One region of the Delftia sp. JD2 genome, then DNA from elsewhere that is predicted to be linked to it. Evidence: riboswitches for the same ligand, from Rfam matches in the RefSeq annotation. Region 1 holds a riboswitch; the other holds the start of a gene.
What was found. Region 1 has a riboswitch for thiamine pyrophosphate ahead of ACM14_RS02130 (long-chain fatty acid--CoA ligase). Riboswitches for the same ligand answer to the same signal wherever they lie in the genome.
Positions count from the first base shown of each region.

Region 2: linked by a shared signal. The riboswitch ahead of thiC (phosphomethylpyrimidine synthase ThiC) and the one ahead of ACM14_RS02130 (long-chain fatty acid--CoA ligase) in region 1 are both predicted to bind thiamine pyrophosphate.

Region 1 is NZ_LFJT01000002.1:212,528-215,534, forward strand. It holds gene ACM14_RS02115 (CocE/NonD family hydrolase) at 1-243, shown strand, start outside; gene ACM14_RS02120 (TetR/AcrR family transcriptional regulator) at 295-921, shown strand; gene ACM14_RS02125 (DUF418 domain-containing protein) at 918-1,967, shown strand; TPP riboswitch at 2,027-2,118, shown strand; gene ACM14_RS02130 (long-chain fatty acid--CoA ligase) at 2,186-3,007, shown strand, end outside.
Region 2 is NZ_LFJT01000060.1:13,869-16,875, forward strand. It holds gene cysE (serine O-acetyltransferase) at 1-495, shown strand, start outside; gene ACM14_RS24460 (nitroreductase) at 558-1,220, shown strand; TPP riboswitch at 1,284-1,409, shown strand; gene thiC (phosphomethylpyrimidine synthase ThiC) at 1,675-3,007, shown strand, end outside.

The sequences.
Region 1 (3,007 bases):
TCCAGCCTGCGCGTGACCCTGGACACGCCTTCGCAGACCGGGTACTGGGCCTTCGACCATCTGTCCACGCCTTCGACCAACACCGTCTGGCTGGACCGCAGCCGGCCCTCGAAGATCGTGCTGGGCCACATCGCCTATGCCCATGAGCGGCAGCTGCCGGACTGCCGGCGCATGCTGCGCCAGCCCTGCAGGCCCAACGAGGAGGCCGTTCCTTCGGGCGTGGGCCCCCTGCCGCCGCTGTGATTTCATGCCCCGGTGTTGACTATGAATGAACGTTCGTTCATCATTCGAGGCATGAAAAAGAAAGAAGACATCAGCGAGCGCCGGGCTGTCATCGTGGAGGCCGCCCTGCAGTGCTTCGTGGAGCGCGGCTTTCACTGCACCAGCATGCGCGACATCGCGCAGGCTGCCTCGGTGAGCCTGGGCAATCTGTACAACCACTTCGACAGCAAGCAGGCCTTGATTGCCGAGGTCGCCACGCAGGAGCAGACCGAGCTGCTGCCCTTGCTGCAGGCGCTGGAGCGGGCCGCAGCCCCTTCGCTGCCTGTGGTGGCGCAATTCCTGGCCGCCTACCAGGCGCTGTGCCGCCAGCGGGAATGGGCCGTGCTCAGCGCCGAATGCCTGTCCGAGATCGCGCGTTCGCCCGGGCTGGCGCCGGCCTTCGAGGCCAACCGCAGGCGCATGCTCGACGGCCTGGCAGGCTTCATGGAGCGCGGGGCGCAGCAGGGCCTCTTGCGGCCCGCCGTGCCCGTGCGCCTGGCCGCGCAACTGCTGCTGGACGCCGTGGAAAGCGATGCGCTGCGCTTTGCGCTGGCGGTGACGCCGCAAGAAGACGCGGGGGCGGATGAAGGGGTCGATGTGCTGCATCCCGCCTTGCTGGCCTGCCTTCTTGGAGGCGAGGCACGGGGGGACGCGACATGAGGCACGCCACCGGCAGGGGCGCCCGCCTGGCGGGGCTGGACTTGGCGCGCTACCTGGCGCTGGCAGGCATGGTGTTCGTCAACTTCAAGCAGGCCATGCATCCCGCGCTGCAGGAGCCTGGCTGGCTGCTGTCGTTCTTCCATTTTCTGGAGGGCAAGGCCTCGGCCACCTTCGTGGTGCTGGCGGGACTGGGCCTGGTGCTGGCCACGCGCTCGCTGGAGCCGGCCACGGCGCGCCTCTGGACGCTGCGCCGCGCGCTGTTCCTGCTGGTGGCCGGTGGCATGAACCTGCTGATCTTTCCGGCCGACATCATTCACTACTACGCGATCTACTTCGTGCTGGCCATCGCCTGGCTGCAGGCCGGCGCAAGGGCGCTGCTGGCCGGCATGGCGGCAGTGGCCGTGCTGTCCACCACGGCCTTGCTGCAGCTGGACTACAGCCAGGGCTGGGACTGGGCGAGCCTGTCCTACCAGGGCCTGTGGGAGCCGGCCGGCTTTGCGCGCAACCTGCTGTTCAACGGCTTCCATCCGGTGCTGCCCTGGTTTGCGTTCTTCCTCTGCGGCATGCTGCTGGCGCGCCTGCCGCTGGCCGAGCCGCGCGTGCAATGGGGCCTGGTGGCTGCGGGCGGCTTGATGGTGGGCGCGGCCTGCGCCGTCTCGGTACTTGCGGCACAGAGTGAATGGGCTGCCTGGCTGGCCACCGGCCCCATGCCGCCCGGCCCAGCCTACCTGCTGATGGGCCTGGGCTGCGCCAGCATTGCCATAGGCGCCTGCCTGCGGCTGGCCGACCGCTGGCCCGCTGGACCGTGGCGCGGCCTGCTGCCGGCCGGGCGCATGACGCTGACCCTGTACCTGGCACACATCCTCATCGGCATGGGCCTGCTGGAGGCCATGGGCGCGCTGGACGGATCACGCAGCCTGCGCGAAGTGGCCGTGGCCGCCGCGCTTTACGTGATCATCGCCAGCCTGGCCGCCTGGGCCTGGAGCAAGAAGGTGGCGCAGGGGCCCGTGGAGTGGGTGATGCGGCGGCTGACGGCCGTGGGCTGATACGGCCCGCAGCAGGATTGTCCCGGTCCTGCACCCTTGGCGACCCTGCTGTAAGATAGCCCTCCGCTCCGGGGTGCACGCCAGTGCTGAGATCCACACCCGAGAACTTGAACCGGGTCATTCCGGCGGAAGAAGAGCTTGCACCCCTGCGTGGCCGCCCATGCGCCACGGCCGGGGGAGCCTTCGGAGCACCACGTCCCAGCTCTCGAAGGAATTCCATGGACAAGGCCCGGCCCCAGGCGGCTTCTCTGGTCGCAGACCTGCTTGCATTCATCGCCATGGACGGCTGCACCGACGAGCAGTTCGACGCACTGGCGCTGCGGCTGTTCGCCTACCAATACGAATCGAATGCGCCGTTTCGCAGCTTCTGCCAGCGGCGCGGTGCCACGCTGCGCAATGTGAAGACCTGGAGCGACATTCCCGCCGTGCCCATTGACGCGTTCAAGGCCATGGAGCTGCGCAGCGAGCCGGCCTCGCCCTCGGAGCGCGTGTTCATGACCAGCGGCACCACGGGCCAGGCCAAGGGACTGTCTTCGCGCGGGCGCCACTTCCATCCCGCGCTCGATGTCTACGATGCGTCGATGACGCGCAACTTCGCGCAGCGCTTCATGGCCGGGCACGAGCGCCTGCCCATGGGCATCCTCTTTCCCGACGAGCAGGCCATGCCCAACTCTTCGCTGGCCCACTACCTGGCGCTGGCCAAGACGGAATTCGGCACTCCCGACAGCCGCTACTTCCTCACCCCCGACGGCCTGGACATGCCCGGCCTGTGCGCCGTGCTGGAGGAATCCGAGCGCAGCGGCCGCCCCTATGCGCTGCTGGGCGCCAGCTTCAGCCTGGTGCATGTGATGGACGCACTGCGCGAGCAGGGCCGCAGCTTCCGTCTGCCGCCGGGCAGCCGCATTCTGGACACGGGCGGCTACAAGGGCCAGTCGCGCGAGCTGCCGCTGGAGGATTTCTACGCCGACCTGTCCCGGCTGCTGGGCGTGCCGCGCAGCCACTGCATCAACATGTACGGCATGACCGAGTTGAGCACGCAG
Region 2 (3,007 bases), on a different contig from region 1:
CTTTACAAGGGCGCCAAGCGCCATCCCACGCTGGGCCGCGATGTGGTGGTCAGCGCGGGCGCCAAGGTGCTGGGCGGCTTCGAGGTGGGCGACGGCGCCAAGATCGGCAGCAATGCCGTGGTCATCAAGCCCGTGCCCGCAGGCGCTACCGCCGTGGGCATTCCGGCGCGCATCATCGCCAGCAAGAACGGCCACAGCGCCGATGTGACCGAGCACGACCTGGCATCGGCCAAGGCCGAGTCCATCAAGGTCCCGTCGGCTGCCGCGCCCCAGCCGTTCACGGCCTACGGCATCACCCAGGAAATGGACCCCGTGGCCCAGGCCATGCGCGGCCTGAGCGATGGCGCGGCCGCGCACGAGCAGCAGATCGCGCTGCTGTGGGAGGCCATTGCCAAGCTCTCGGCCGGCAGCAAGGTGGGCGACTGCGTGCCCTGCGAGTCCGAGCGCCCGCAGGCGTTCCAGAAGGACAAGATCGACCAGATCATGGGCAAGTAGGCCTGCAGAAGATCACCCAAGATCCCCAAGATCCCCCAAGAAGACCGGAGACTCCGACCAGCATGAACGTTGAACAGGCCTTGCATGCGCGCCGCTCCGTGCGCGCCTTCCTGCCCCAGTCGCCCGATGCGGCCCTGGTGCGCTCCCTGATGGAACAGTCGGCACAAGCGGCCTCGGGCGGCAACCTGCAGCCCTGGCGCGTGCTGGCGCTGACGGGCGAGCCGCTGCAGCAACTGCTCACCGCCGTCGCCGAAGCCGAGCCCCAGGACGCCCAGCCCGGCCTGTCCTACCCGCCCAATCTCTGGGAGCCCTACCGCAGCCGGCGCTTTGCCAATGGCGAAGAGCTGTACCAGTCGCTGGGCATTCCGCGCGACGACAAGCCCGCGCGGCTGGAGCAACTGGCGCGCAACGGCCAGTTCTTCGGCGCGCCCGTGGGCCTGATCGTGGCGGTGGACGAGCGCATGGGCCTGCCGCAATGGGTGGACCTGGGCATCTACCTGCAGTCCTTCATGCTGCTGGCCTGCGCCAATGGCCTGGCCACCTGCGCCCAGGGCTTCTGGCGCCGCTACAACGACGCCGTGACCCAGGCGCTGGCGCTGCCCGAGGGCTACCACGTGGCCTTTGGCATTGCGCTGGGCTACGAGGACAAGGAAGCCCCCATCAACGGCTGGCGCGCCACGCGCGCACCGGTGGCCGAATGGGCACAGATGCGCGGCTTCGACTGAGCAGGGCTTTCAGGCCCCTGGGCAAACCCGCAGGGCAAGGGCGCCTTGCCATCCCCTATACTGCGCTCTGCTCCGGGGTGTGCTGATGCACTGAGATGCCAACCGGTCCATGCGCTGCATGGGCCAGGCGGCGAACCCGACGAACTTGATCCGGTTGATACCGGCGGAAGAAGAGCGGGACCCTGAAGCGGGGCCGAAGTCAGAGGATGGAAGTCCGCCACGGCGGATACACGCAGGGCCGCAACGGCCAGGCAGGCCACCATCCGATGCGCATCGGCCCTTGCCAACCAAGGCTGCTCGTGCGCCTTGGCGTGCGTGGCAAGCAGGGGCCAAGGCCATACGGCCCTGGCAGGCCCACACTGGCATAGCCCGGTGCGCGGCCTTTGGCACAGCCCAAGGAGTGTCCGGTTCCCGGAGCGTTGTTGATCGACGCTTTGAACGCAAGGAACCCGACATGAACGCTCCCGATTCCATCTTCACCCCCGCAGCCGGCGAAGCTCCAGACGCACAGCGTTTTTCCGACCTGCTGGCGCAGTCGCGCAAGCCGTTCCCGGCCTCCACCAAGAGCTATCTGCAAGGCAGCCTGCATGCCGGCCTGAGCGTGCCCGTGCGCGATATCCAGCTGACCAATGGCGAGCAGGTCAGCGTCTATGACACCTCGGGCCCCTACACCGACCCGGCCGTGGCCATCGACGTGCGCAGCGGCCTGCCGGGCGTGCGCAATGCCTGGATCGAGTCGCGCGGCGACAGCGAGTACTACGCCGGCCGCCTGCGCCAGGCACTGGACGACGGCGGCAAGCGCGGCGAGGAAGACGAGCGCGTGGCCCGCCTGCGGGCCGAGGCCGCATCGCTGCAGCGCCAGCCGCGCCGCGCCAAGAGCGGTGGCAACGTCACCCAGATGCACTACGCGCGCAAGGGCATCATCACACCCGAGATGGAATACGTGGCCCTGCGCGAGAACGGCCGCCGCGAATGGATGGCCGAGTACCAGCAGGACGCCGCGCGCGAGGCGCGCCTGGCCGGCAACGGCCTGGGCGCCGCCATCCCCAAGATCATCACGCCCGAATTCGTGCGCGACGAAGTGGCGCGCGGCCGCGCCATCATCCCGGCCAACATCAACCACCCCGAGATCGAGCCCATGGCCATCGGGCGCAACTTCAAGGTCAAGATCAACGCCAACATCGGCAACTCAGCCGTCACCTCCAGCATCGAGGAAGAGGTCGAGAAGCTGGTCTGGGCCATCCGCTGGGGCGCGGACAACGTGATGGACCTGTCCACCGGCAAGAACATCCACACCACGCGCGACTGGATCATCCGCAACTCGCCCGTGCCCATCGGCACCGTGCCCATCTACCAGGCGCTGGAGAAAGTGGGCGGCATTGCCGAGGACCTGACCTGGCCCATCTTCCGCGACACCCTGATCGAGCAGGCCGAGCAGGGCGTGGACTACTTCACCATCCACGCCGGCGTGCGCCTGGCCTACATCCACCTCACGGCCCAGCGCCGCACGGGCATCGTCTCGCGCGGCGGCTCCATCATGGCCAAGTGGTGCATGGCCCACCACCGCGAGAGCTTCCTGTACGAGCACTTCGAGGACATCTGCGACATCATGAAGCAGTACGACGTCAGCTTCTCGCTGGGCGACGGCCTGCGCCCCGGCAGCGCCTCGGACGCCAATGACGAAGCCCAGTTCGCCGAACTCAAGACCCTGGGCGAGCTGACCCAGCTGGCCTGGAAGCACGACGTGCAGACCATGATCGAAGGCCCCGGCCACGTGCCCATGCACA